One region of the Sporosarcina sp. FSL W7-1349 genome, then DNA from elsewhere that is predicted to be linked to it. Evidence: a T-box and tRNA genes for the amino acid it is inferred to sense, from the RefSeq annotation. Region 1 holds a T-box; the other holds one or more tRNA genes.
The links. The T-box of region 1 lies ahead of pheS (phenylalanine--tRNA ligase subunit alpha). A T-box ahead of a tRNA ligase gene usually reads a tRNA of that ligase, here a tRNA-Phe.

Region 1 (6,386 bases):
GGATTTTATAATGTACTGCAAAAGAGGGAATAAAATGAACGGAACAGACACAGGGGAATACATCGTAGAGACTTCCATCAAAAATCCGGAACGGGTTGAGAAGAGAAGAGCTGAAATTATCGATGCAGCTGTAAAGATTTTTTCAAAAAAGGGTTATCATCCAACAACAACGAAGGAAATAGCGGATGCTGCCGGGATGAATGTGGCGACAATGTTTCAATATGTAAAAAACAAGCAGGATATTTTGTATCTTGTGTGCTGCCATATTCATTCATTGATTGAACAAGCTTTATATGCCGCTACAGAAGAGAACCTTGATCCTATGAAAGCGATTGAGAAAGACGTTACCGCTCTGTATGAGATTATTGATCACGTTTCGGATTATGTCGTCTTGATGTATCAAGAAACAGCATCCTTAGATAAAGAGGCAAGAAGATCGTTCCTTCAAAGAGAACAAAGGCTTTGTGATCATCTTGAAAAACAAATTCAAAGGGGAATCAAATCAGGTGTTTTCAAGGTTTCACAGGAATCAATACCTTTAATAGCAGATGATATTCTCGTCCAATCACAAATGTGGGCCTTCAGAAGATGGTCATTATCAAAAAAATTTACCAAAGAAAAATATATAGAGACGAGAATCAAACTACTAGAAGCTCTTTTAACGTAAAGAGTTTTCTTATACACATTTCCCAACTGACTAGTTGGTTTTATTTTAAAATTGAAGGGGAGAAATGGCATGATGAAACTAATGAATGGAATGGAGTATGTTGAAAGTTTAAGAGAGTATAATCCTGACATACAGGTGAAGGGAAAAAAGGTGACAAGCGTAGCGGATGAGCCATTATTCAAACCGGGAATTAATGCGGTAGCCGTAACGTATGAGTTGGCGCATGTCGAGAAACACAAAGATATCATGCTTGCAACGTTACCGGATGGAACAGAGGTTAACCGTATGAATGCACTGGATTTTAGCAAAGATGATTTAATCAAAAAACTGGAAGCGACACGATTAATCTGTAAATGGACAGGATGCGGACAGCGGTATCTTATGCATGACGCCCTAGGTGCACTAGCTGAAATTACCGCGATGATGGATGCGGACAAGAAAACGGATTATTTTCCTGTTTTACAAGGTTATCTTGATCATGTTCAAAAATATGATTTAACTTGTGGAACGGCTGTTACAGATCCAAAAGGAGACCGTAGCAAACGGCCTCATCAGCAAGAAAATCCGGATTTATATGTACGCGTTGTCGAAAAAAATCATAAAGGTATTGTCGTGAGGGGGGCAAAAGCGAACATCACTGGGGCGCCTTATATGCATGAATTTATCGTACTACCAACCCGTGCTATGACAAAAGAAGATGTGGAGTATGCCGTATCTTTTGCTGTACCTGTTGATGCACCGGGGTTGAAAATGATTGCTAAACCAGCGGGAAGACCAGATGACGCAGAAGCACCATTTAGTTCAAATTACGGTCAATCAACGGCACTTGTTATTTTTAATGATGTGTTCGTTCCATGGGATAGAGTTTTCTTATGCGGCGAATGGGAATACACTGGTAAATTAGCGGAAGCCTTCGCAAATCATCATCGTCAATCTTGTATTGGAGCTCGTGCTGGACTGGGAGATATGATTATTGGCGCTTCTGCGTTAATGTCAGAGTATAATGGTGCACCCCATACTGAAGTCAGCCACATTCGTCGAAGCATGGGCGAACTGATTCGCATTACGGAAGGATTTTATGCAACGGGGGTAGCGGCTGCTGTTTATGGTCATGAAACGGTGGCGGGAAATTATGTACCCGACTCGGTTCAATCCAATATCGGTAAATGGATGTTAGCTGAACAAGTGTATGATATTTTCAGAATCGCACATGAGATCAGTGGCGGAATCGTCGTGACAGCACCAACTGCTGAGGATATGGCGCTGCCAGAGTCGGGCGATTTAATTAACCACTATTTAGGTGGAAAGCACGGAGTTACAGCAAATGAACGGATTCAAATGGCACGCTTCATTGAAGATTTAACGGCCTCTAAAGAAGGTGGATTCTATTCTGTTATCAGTCTTCATGGCGGGGGCTCCCCAGAGGCGATGCGCATGTCTACCGTCCGCAATTATAATTTTGAGACGCAAAAGGAGCATATTCTTCATAAGTTGAAGTGTTTTGCAAAGTTGGAAGGAACGTGTAAAGAATGCGTTACCTGTGTAAATGACGAGCTTTGTGAACAGGAAATTTGAGTGAGTATTTTTTAGGACTAAGGTGTATGAATAAATAAAGTGTTTTGGTTAAGGGGGAAAACGATATGCTGAGCAAAGAAAACACGGTTTTTGTCCTAGTTGATGTACAGGGAAAATTAGCAAAGATTGTACAAGACAGTGAAAAGATGATACTAGGTCTTAAAAACCTAATTCAAGGGCTGCGTATATTAGAAATTCCAATTGTCTGGCTCGAACAGTATCCAGAAGGCTTGGGGCCGACGAATGAGGAATTAATTGAGCATTTGCATGGATTAGAACCAATTCGCAAAATCACTTTTGATGCTTGTAAAAATCCTGATTTTATTGAGGCGATGGAAATGACAGGAAGGAAGCAGGTACTAGTTGCGGGAATTGAAACGCATATTTGTGTTTTTCAAACGGCTACGGGCTTAATGGAGTTGGGATATGAGGTACAAGTTGTGGCCGACGCTGTTTCTTCCCGTACCACTTTAAATAAAGAGATCGGGCTTGAAAAAATGAAATCATTAGGCATTCACTGGACTAGTGTCGAGATGTCGTTGTATGAACTCATGGAAACAGCGGAAGGTGAGCAGTTTAAACAAATTTTAAAATTACTTAAGTAACGTCCGATTCATCTAATAATTAAAACAGCCTAAGTGTACTTGGTTAATGTATATTAATATTTGAAGCAACAGGACTTACTGGTTTACTTACGAGCGATAGCTTGCCGAATAATTTTAAATCCTGTATACTACTTGCATAATGTATGATAAAAGCGATGATCGGGAAAAGTAGACATCTCACGAACCAACAGGAAACCAAGGCCATGACTGAGAGCTTTGGCAGGAAAGTGGTTGTCGAAGTTCACCCCGCGAGCTGCCGCCAGGACCAGCCAAGGCTGTAAAGGTGTGTCGGTGAAGGACCGTTAATCCAGAATGAAGTGATTATGCACAATTGCGTAATAATCAGGGTGGTACCGCGAACTCGTCCTCGTCCCTATTTTAGGGGCGGGGATTTTTTAATTTGATTGGGTGGGTTTTCAACACCCACCCAATCAAATTAAAGCCTCCGGCGGATGCCACAGACTTTGAAAGGAATTAATTGAGCAAGCTCAATTCAAAATCTGGGCGCCAATACGCCGAGGCGCATTTGATTTAAGTAAAGGAGAATTCGTATGGAACAACAATTGAATGAATTGAAAGAACAGGCGCTCGCGAAAATCAACGAAGCGACGACTCCGAAAGAATTGAATGACGTTCGTGTCGCGTATCTTGGGAAGAAAGGGCCGATCACCGACCTGTTGAAAGGGATGGGGAAATTGCCTGCCAAGGAACGCCCGAAAATGGGAGCGTTGGTCAATGTCGTACGGGAAACCGTTACCGAGGTTTTGGAAGAGCGAATGGTGGTCCTCGAGGAGCAGGCGATCAATGAGCAGCTGGCGAAAGAAGCGATCGATATCACTTTGCCCGGCCGGCCGATCCGAACCGGAAATCACCACCCGCTCACTCGGGTTGTGGAGGAAATCGAAGACTTTTTCATCAGTATGGGCTATGAAATCGCTGAGGGCCCCGAAGTGGAAAAAGATTATTATAACTTCGAGGCATTGAATTTGCCGAAAGGGCATCCAGCTCGGGATATGCAGGATTCATTCTATATTTCCGAAGAAGTCTTACTTCGCACGCATACTTCGCCAGTTCAAGCGCGGACGATGGAGGCGAAAGAAGGTGCTGCTATTAAAATTATCTGCCCAGGGAAAGTGTATCGCCGCGATAATGATGACGCGACACATTCACATCAATTCACGCAAATCGAAGGCTTGGTCGTTGGTGAGAATATCCGCATGAGCGATTTGAAAGGGACACTGGATTTATTTGCAAAGAAAATGTTCGGTGCCGATCGGGAAATCCGTCTGCGTCCAAGTTTCTTCCCGTTCACGGAGCCGTCTGTTGAAATGGACATTTCCTGCTTCAAATGTGGCGGAGCCGGTTGTAACGTATGTAAAAAAACAGGCTGGATTGAGATTCTTGGTGCCGGAATGGTACACCCGAATGTGTTGAAAATGGCAGGTTATGACCCGACTGTCGTTTCGGGGTTTGCATTCGGAATGGGGCCTGAGCGGATTGCAATGTTGAAATATGGTGTGGAAGATATCCGTCATTTCTATACGAATGACGTGCGGTTCGTTTCGCAATTCCACCGGACGGAAGCGTAAGGAGGATATGACATGTTAGTATCTACAAAATGGTTGAATGAGTATGTGAACATTGAGGGAATTGCGGTTGAGGAATTGGCCGAAAAAATCACGCGCTCCGGAATTGAAGTCGATTCCATCATGGATCGCTCCCATGGCATGACGAACGTCGTTGTCGGCTATGTAAAAGAATGTGTGAAACATCCAGAAGCGGATAAATTAAAAATTTGCCAAGTGGATGTCGGAGAAGAAACGACCCAAATTATCTGCGGTGCGCCAAACGTTGCGGAAGGGCAGAAAGTCATCGTTGCCCGTCCAGGAGCCGTCCTTCCGGGAGGCTTGAAAATCAAGAAGGCGAAACTGCGCGGGGAAGAATCTAACGGCATGATCTGTTCCCTACAAGAATTGGCAATCGAAGGGAAGTTGGTGCCGAAAGCGTATGCGGAGGGTATCTATGTCTTGCCATCTGATGCGGTGCCAGGAGAGGATGCTCTCCCATTGTTAGGCTTGGATGATCAAGTGCTCGAGTTCGATCTGACGCCGAACCGTTCGGATTCACTCAGCATGTTGGGTGTCGCGTATGAAGTCGGAGCAATTTTATCCCAAGGCATCCAATTGCCGGAGGTTTCCTACAAGGAATCTGCGGAAAAGGCATCGGATTATTTAAAGCTTCGCGTTGATGCGGCGAAAGAGAATCCGATGTACGTGGCGAAAGTCGTGAAAAATGTAAAGATTGCCGAGTCGCCATTATGGCTCCAAAACCGTTTGATGGCTACCGGAGTACGTCCGCATAATAATGTGGTCGATATCACAAACCTTGTCTTGATGGAGTACGGCCAACCGCTTCACGCTTTTGATTACGACCGTCTGGGCACGGGGGAGATCGTTGTCCGTCTTGCAGAAGAAGATGAAAAGATAACGACGTTGGATGACGCGGAACGCACATTAAATAGCCATAATCTGGTCATCACGAACGGCAAAGAACCAGTTGCCTTAGCCGGAGTCATGGGCGGCGCCAATTCCGAAGTGCATGATGGAACGACAACCGTAGTGATCGAATCCGCATATTTCGCACCTGCCTCCGTCCGCCATACATCGAAAGAAGTCGGCCTGCGAAGCGATGCGAGTGCTCGTTTTGAAAAGGGAGTCGACCCGAACCGTGTGGCAGCTGCGGCAGAACGCGCGGCACAACTGATGGCGGAACTCGCGGGCGGAGAAGTTTTAGCCGGTTCTGTCGTATTTGACAAGCTGGATAAGACAGCTGCGCAAATTACCGTTTCACCGGATTATATTAACAACCGCCTTGGAATGAAAATTTCCTTGGAAGAAATGCTTTCGATATTGGAGAGGCTGCAAATTCCTACCGATGCTATCAATGGCCAATTGGTCATCGACGCGCCGACACGCCGTCAAGATTTGAAAATCGAGGAAGACATCATCGAAGAAATTGCCCGCATGTATGGCTACGATGAAATTCCAAAGACGCTTCCAGTGTCGGAATCGACTCCTGGCGGCTTGACACCGTATCAGGCGAAACGCCGGATCGTCCGCCGTTTCTTGGAAGGGGCTGGATTGTATCAAGCGTTGACCTATTCGCTGACTTCAAAGGAGCAAGCGCAAGCCTACGCATTGGAAACTGCACCGGTCACTGAATTGCTCATGCCGATGAGCGAAGAGCGGAGCACGCTTCGTCAAAGCCTGATCCCGCATCTATTGGAAGCTGCAACGTATAATGTAGCGCGCCGGAACGACTCGGTCGCTCTATATGAAACAGGTTCCGTCTTCCTAGGGGAAGAAGAGGACGGACTGCCGCAAGAGGTGGAACATGTCGCGGCTGTCGTAACAGGAAAATGGGTCGACCACGCTTGGCAAGGGGAAACAAAACCCGTTGATTTCTTCGTCATGAAAGGCATCGTTGAAGGGATGATGGATAGTCTCGGATTAGTAGAGGGGCTTTCATTCGAACAGGTT
Region 2 (6,386 bases), on a different contig from region 1:
TGCGGAGCGCCGACTTCTCTTAATTCATGCGGCCGGTCCGCTGTAATGACAACGAGTGGAATCCGTGCATAATAGGCCTCCGTGATGGCAGGGTGATAATTGGAAGCTGCCGTGCCAGACGTACAGAGCAAGGCGACAGGCTGCCCGGATGCCTTGGCCATTCCAAGTGCATAATAAGCCGCAGAACGCTCGTCCACCTGTATATGCGTCTGCAAGTCAGGCGTCGAAGCAAACGCATAGGCAAGCGGAGTGGAACGGGATCCCGGGCTGATAACCGCCGATCGGACGCCTGCTTGGAGCAATGCCCCGGTAATCCGCCGTACGTGAGCGGTCAATATTTGTCGATTATCCATTCAACTTTCCTCCAAGTGCTCGGAGCACCGGTCTGAATTTGACCCAAGTCTCTTCGTATTCCATGTCCTTCTCAGAATTTGCGACAATTCCGCCTCCCGCATACAAATGAGCACGATTCCCATCAAGCAGGCCCGAGCGGATTGCAACGGCAAACTCTCCATTCCCCGCAGTGTCCGTCCAGCCGATCGGGGCCGCATAATAGCCACGATCCATCTTTTCCAACTCCCGGATCATCTCCATCGCAACATGAGTGGGCGAACCCCCAAGCGCCGGGGTGGGATGGAGCGCACGGACCAAATCAAAAATATCAATCTCCTCTTCCAACTCACCGACAACTGGTGTGAAGAGATGCTGGATATCCCGGATTTTCATCAGTTTCGGCATTTTCGGCACAGTCACCGATTTACATAACGATTGGAACACTGTAGAAATCATATGAACCACATATTGATGCTCCTCCCGGTTCTTGCGGTCTCCAAGCAATTCCTCGCCAAGAAGCCGGTCCTCCACGGCAGACTTGCCACGGCGAGTCGAGCCGGCGACACAAGCGGAGAATGCTTTTCCATTTTCTATCCGGATCAGCCTTTCCGGAGTCGCCCCGAAAAACAGGCGGTCATCCTTCTGCAAACCGAATTGATAGCTCTCTTGTTGTTCATTCGTAATATGATGCAACGCTGAAATGGACGGGACCGGCTCTTGGAAGCGCAGGTCAATTGAACGGGCAATGACCACTTTTTCCGCCTCGCCCGCTCGAATCCGTTCCGTCACTTGTTCCACAGCTGCTAAATAGCCCTCTTTCTCCCGTTCCTCGATTGCGAGCACTTGAGGCTTCGATACCTCAGGAAAGTCCTCCACTTGTGCAATATGGAGGAGCCTGTCCCGTTCCTCGCGAAGCTTCTCAAATTCCTCCGCAGACGAAGCGCGATCCGTCACCAAGTTGATGGCAATCATCGTCTTGCCGTCCTGGATTTTCAATTGGAAGGAAGGGACAACGAAATAGGAGGAAGGGAATCCTTTCCATTCCTCCTCCCCACCCACTTCCGGGTCAAATGAAAATCCGCCGAACAAAACAGGTTCCATATCCTTTTCTTCTTTGATGAGCGCTTCCCTCAACTGCTTCCAACTGTTGGATATGCTCGTGTATCGGTCTTCCCCGTAATCTGTCGTCAGGACTGTTGCATGCCCAATGCCGACCAAAGTCAATGTTTTATTTGCATTTTGCCAAAAGAAACGTTCGTTTTTATAACAAGAATCCCCCGCTTCAAAAAATGCCAGAGGAGATATTCGGCCTACATCAATGGTCTCTGTAAAAAAACGAATATCTTTTTGGCCGACGCCGGTCTTGGCGTCCCGAGTAGCGGTCAACTTCCGATTCATTCTGTTCCCTCCGTATTTTCGTGAAGCCCATAGTATGTTGATACCTCTATTCTATCATACAGAATTCTTCAAGATTCGGCATTATTTATGCAGGTGGGATGTCCAGAAACTTGATTTTGGAGTACAATAGAGACGAGTACTGAATAAAAAGGAGCGAACGAATCTTGCAACAGACGATGAAGGCGGATACCGGCTGGCGCATTTGGTGGAAACTGACACGTCCCCATACATTGACCGCTGCGTTTGCGCCTGTTTTTTTAGGGACGATGATTGCTTTAACACAAGGACCAATTCATCTTCCTCTATTTTTCGCCATGCTAATCGCAAGTATACTCATTCAAATGGCGACAAATATGTTCAATGAGTATTATGACTATAAAAGAGGACTCGATACGGAACACTCCGTTGGAATCGGCGGAACAATCGTCCGCAATGGGGTGAAGCCGAAAACAGTACTGAATCTCGCGCTGGCTCTTTACGGGATTTCCGTGCTGATTGGCATTTATATTTGTTCCGAAACCTCTTGGATGCTTGCTCTGGTCGGGGCACTGTCGATGATGGTCGGCTATTTCTATACAGGAGGCCCTTATCCGATAGCGTATACGCCTTTTGGGGAATTGTTTTCAGGTGTTGTGATGGGCATGTTTTTGATTCTCATCGCCTTTTATATCCAGACGGGAGAAATCACGAGAGAAGCTGTCCTGCTTTCCATTCCGAGTGTGCTATTGGTTGGTGGGATCATGCTAGCCAATAATATCCGGGACTTGGAGAGCGATAAGGAAGGCGGAAGGAGAACACTCGCCATCTTAGTTGGCCGATCCAAAGCAATCACGATATTGATGTCGTTTTTCATCCTTTCGTATATCTGGATTTTGGCACTTGTCCTTTTCGGTCACTTGACCCCTTGGGCGTTGCTGATCTTTTTGGCAGTGAAAAAGCCGGCTTCCGCCATTTCGGAATTTCGAAAAAATCGGTTACCAATCCAGATGATGCCGGCTATGAAAAACACGGCAGTGACCAACACTTTGTTTGCCACGCTGCTCGGTATCGGAATCCTAATTGGACATTTACTGTAAGCTGGCCTAAACAGCCCAGGAGTCCCTGCTGCGCCATCGGACAAGCATCTGGGACTTAAAAGCCGTACCCTTCATATAATGACGGGTGCGGCTTTTTGGCATGTAGGTTTAAACGATGCCTTCGAAAGGGAATTAAAAAGAATGAACTCCACTGAATTCATGAATCAATTCAAAATTGAGCATGCTATAGAAATAACCAAAAAGGACGTGACCTCTATGTTGACCGATCAACAAAAGCAGAAGTTGAAACAAGAGCTGCTTATGATGAAGCGTGAATTACGAAAGACAGAACGAGAAACGGATCTTAAGGATAGCCCCCGGGATGAAGTCGGAGAGCTCTCCATGTATGATAACCATCCAGGTGATATGGGCACTGAACTGTTTGAAAGAGAAAAGGACCTGGCACTCAATATTCATGCGGAGGGAGAACTCGGCAAAGTGGAGCAGGCTTTACAAGCATTGGAGGACGGCTCTTACGGCAAATGCGAAGTATGTCAGAGGGAAATTGATATCGAAAGGCTGGAGGCCCTTCCATATACGACGTTTTGCATCGACCATGTTCCAGAAAGGGAAAGAGATGTACCGAGCGACCGGCCTTCAGAGGAAGACGTCCTCGTCATGGCCAATCCGAACACCTTTGCTGACAAAAGAAGATCAAGGGACGGGAAGGACAGTTTTGCAGAAATCGCGACGTTCGGCACTTCAGAGACTCCATCTGATTTTACAGGGGATTATGATGACTACAACTCGCTATATGATGCCGGTCTCCAAAATGGAGCAGCAGAAGAGATAGAAGAGTTCACGGGCACGGATATGAGCGGAAAAGAACGTGGATTCATCCGGACCGAGGAAGCACAAGAATATGAAGAACGATTAGATGCGGAAAACCTCGAATCCCCATTGGGAAATATCCCGTATCATGAAAAAGACAGTTATGTAAATGATCGAAAGAAGTAACAAGGGCATCTTGTATCATGGAAGAATCCTATGTTACGAATTCAAAAGAACCTAAAGTACAGAGCAGCTGCCCGACAAACAACAGTTGCGGTAGGCTTTGGAAACGGAGCCGTTTTGAAAAGCCTGGCTTCGCCGCATCCTGAGGATGCCTTAATTTCCGCAAAGATGAATTAAAGCCAAACGAACCCTTGGCTGTTCGATTGGCAACGGAGGACTGACTCGCATCCCACTTCGAGCATTAGAGGCTCGAAGTGAGACGCTGATACACAATCTAAGCAAAGTAATAAAAAAAGCGAGAGAACCCTACAAAAATAGGATTCTCTCGCTTTTTCATTATGACCCCTACGGGATTCGAACCCGTGTTACCGCCGTGAAAGGGCGGTGTCTTAACCGCTTGACCAAGGGGCCAAACATATGGCGGAGAAGGAGGGATTCGAACCCTCGCGCCGCTTTCGCGACCTATGCCCTTAGCAGGGGCACCTCTTGAGCCTCTTGAGTACTTCCCCATTATATGGCTCCGCAGGTAGGATTCGAACCTACGACCGATCGGTTAACAGCCGATTGCTCTACCACTGAGCTACTGCGGAATGGTGGGCCTAAGTGGACTCGAACCACCGACCTCACGCTTATCAGGCGTGCGCTCTAACCAGCTGAGCTATAGGCCCATTGGAGCGGGTGAAGGGAATCGAACCCTCATCATCAGCTTGGAAGGCTGAGGTTTTACCACTAAACTACACCCGCGTAGAAGGTGGCTCAGGACGGAATCGAACCGCCGACACAAGGATTTTCAGTCCTTTGCTCTACCGACTGAGCTACTGAGCCACAGATTTGATTGAAGAAGCGTTTTCGATGCTTTTCAAACCTTATGTATAACCTTTGAAAAGAATGGCGGTCCCGACCGGGATCGAACCGGCGATCTCCTGCGTGACAGGCAGGCATGTTAACCGCTACACCACGGGACCATTTGGTTGCGGGGGCAGGATTTGAACCTGCGACCTTCGGGTTATGAGCCCGACGAGCTACCACTGCTCCACCCCGCGATAATAATATTCATTAGTTATAATGACTTCAACGCATTTCGCATAAGGGACACCTTACGCTCCGCTGTCGGTGTTAATCACATTCTTCGTAATGCGATTTGCTCCACCCCGCGATAATAATATTCATTAGTCATAATGACTTTAACACATTTCGCATAAGGTACGCCTTACGCTTCGTTGCCGACACTAATAAGTATACAACAACTTTGGGAATTAAGAAACTCTTTTTTTCAGGTACACCATTTTAGTAAAAATGGCGGAGGAAGAGGGATTCGAACCCCCGCGGGCTTTAACACCCCTGTCGGTTTTCAAGACCGATCCCTTCAGCCAGGCTTGGGTATTCCTCCGTATAGTAGTAATAAATTCTGGTGGACCTTGCAGGACTCGAACCTGCGACCGGACGGTTATGAGCCGTCTGCTCTAACCAACTGAGCTAAAGGTCCTTAAGATGGCGGCAGAGGGGATCGAACCCCCGACCTTACGGGTATGAACCGTACGCTCTAGCCAGCTGAGCTACGCCGCCAGGATCTTTATTGAAATTGTTGGTGGAGCCTAGCGGGATCGAACCGCTGACCTCCTGCGTGCAAGGCAGGCGCTCTCCCAGCTGAGCTAAGGCCCCAGAAAATGGTCGGGAAGACAGGATTCGAACCTGCGACCCCTTGGTCCCAAACCAAGTGCTCTACCAAGCTGAGCTACTTCCCGTACTATGTGTTGTTGGCGCGCCCGACAGGAGTCGAACCCATAACCTTCTGATCCGTAGTCAGACGCTCTATCCAATTGAGCTACGGGCGCACTTGATATAACTGGTGCCGAGAACCGGAATCGAACCGGTACGGTAGTCACCTACCGCAGGATTTTAAGTCCTGTGCGTCTGCCAGTTCCGCCACCCCGGCAAAATCTGGAGCGGAAGACGGGATTCGAACCCGCGACCCCGACCTTGGCAAGGTCGTATTCTACCACTGAACTACTTCCGCATTGAAAGTGCGGGTGAAGGGAGTCGAACCCCCACGCCTTGCGGCACTAGATCCTAAGTCTAGCGTGTCTGCCAGTTCCACCACACCCGCGTATGAAATTAAAATGGTGAGCCATGCAGGATTCGAACCTGCGACCCTCTGATTAAAAGTCAGATGCTCTACCAACTGAGCTAATGGCTCGAAAAGTGGTGCCGGCGAAAGGACTTGAACCCTCAACCTACTGATTACAAGTCAGTTGCTCTACCAATTGAGCTACACCGGCAAATCAATAAATCATATGGTGGAGGATGACGGGTTCGAACCGCCGACCCCCTGCTTGTAAGGCAGGTGCTCTCCCAGCTGAGCTAATCCTCCAAGTTAAAATTGCGATAAGCTTCGCATTGCTGCGTCAGCTTCATTCGCTTGGTCAGTCACGTACGATAGTACGCTCCTTTCCTTGCTCAATCGCTTCCTTGCTCTGCTCGCTTCTCCCAATTTTAACGGGAGTGCGATAAGCTTCGCATTGTACTATGTAATGAACCTTACAAGCCTAGCGACGTCCTACTCTCACAGGGGGAAGCCCCCGACTACCATCGGCGCTGAAGAGCTTAACTTCCGTGTTCGGTATG

Region 2: it has a tRNA-Phe gene. The T-box ahead of pheS (phenylalanine--tRNA ligase subunit alpha) is inferred to sense a tRNA for this amino acid. The anticodon was not compared.

The regions. Positions count from the first base shown of each region.
Region 1 is NZ_JBBOOK010000001.1:298,237-304,622, forward strand. It holds gene MKY41_RS01445 (TetR/AcrR family transcriptional regulator) at 35-667, shown strand; gene MKY41_RS01450 (4-hydroxyphenylacetate 3-hydroxylase family protein) at 737-2,242, shown strand; gene MKY41_RS01455 (hydrolase) at 2,308-2,847, shown strand; T-box leader at 2,994-3,225, shown strand; gene pheS (phenylalanine--tRNA ligase subunit alpha) at 3,399-4,436, shown strand; gene pheT (phenylalanine--tRNA ligase subunit beta) at 4,449-6,386, shown strand, end outside.
Region 2 is NZ_JBBOOK010000003.1:290,499-296,884, reverse strand. It holds gene menD (2-succinyl-5-enolpyruvyl-6-hydroxy-3-cyclohexene-1-carboxylic-acid synthase) at 1-353, opposite strand, end outside; gene MKY41_RS20035 (isochorismate synthase) at 346-1,731, opposite strand; gene MKY41_RS20030 (1,4-dihydroxy-2-naphthoate polyprenyltransferase) at 1,896-2,807, shown strand; gene MKY41_RS20025 (TraR/DksA C4-type zinc finger protein) at 3,024-3,764, shown strand; tRNA gene MKY41_RS20020 (tRNA-Glu) at 4,101-4,172, opposite strand; tRNA gene MKY41_RS20015 (tRNA-Ser) at 4,180-4,270, opposite strand; tRNA gene MKY41_RS20010 (tRNA-Asn) at 4,277-4,351, opposite strand; tRNA gene MKY41_RS20005 (tRNA-Ile) at 4,353-4,429, opposite strand; tRNA gene MKY41_RS20000 (tRNA-Gly) at 4,432-4,505, opposite strand; tRNA gene MKY41_RS19995 (tRNA-Phe) at 4,514-4,586, opposite strand; tRNA gene MKY41_RS19990 (tRNA-Asp) at 4,651-4,726, opposite strand; tRNA gene MKY41_RS19985 (tRNA-Met) at 4,730-4,804, opposite strand; tRNA gene MKY41_RS19980 (tRNA-Ser) at 5,059-5,151, opposite strand; tRNA gene MKY41_RS19975 (tRNA-Ile) at 5,171-5,247, opposite strand; tRNA gene MKY41_RS19970 (tRNA-Met) at 5,254-5,327, opposite strand; tRNA gene MKY41_RS19965 (tRNA-Ala) at 5,348-5,423, opposite strand; tRNA gene MKY41_RS19960 (tRNA-Pro) at 5,430-5,506, opposite strand; tRNA gene MKY41_RS19955 (tRNA-Arg) at 5,520-5,596, opposite strand; tRNA gene MKY41_RS19950 (tRNA-Leu) at 5,609-5,697, opposite strand; tRNA gene MKY41_RS19945 (tRNA-Gly) at 5,704-5,778, opposite strand; tRNA gene MKY41_RS19940 (tRNA-Leu) at 5,787-5,868, opposite strand; tRNA gene MKY41_RS19935 (tRNA-Lys) at 5,883-5,958, opposite strand; tRNA gene MKY41_RS19930 (tRNA-Thr) at 5,965-6,040, opposite strand; tRNA gene MKY41_RS19925 (tRNA-Val) at 6,057-6,132, opposite strand; rRNA gene rrf (5S ribosomal RNA) at 6,306-6,386, opposite strand, start outside.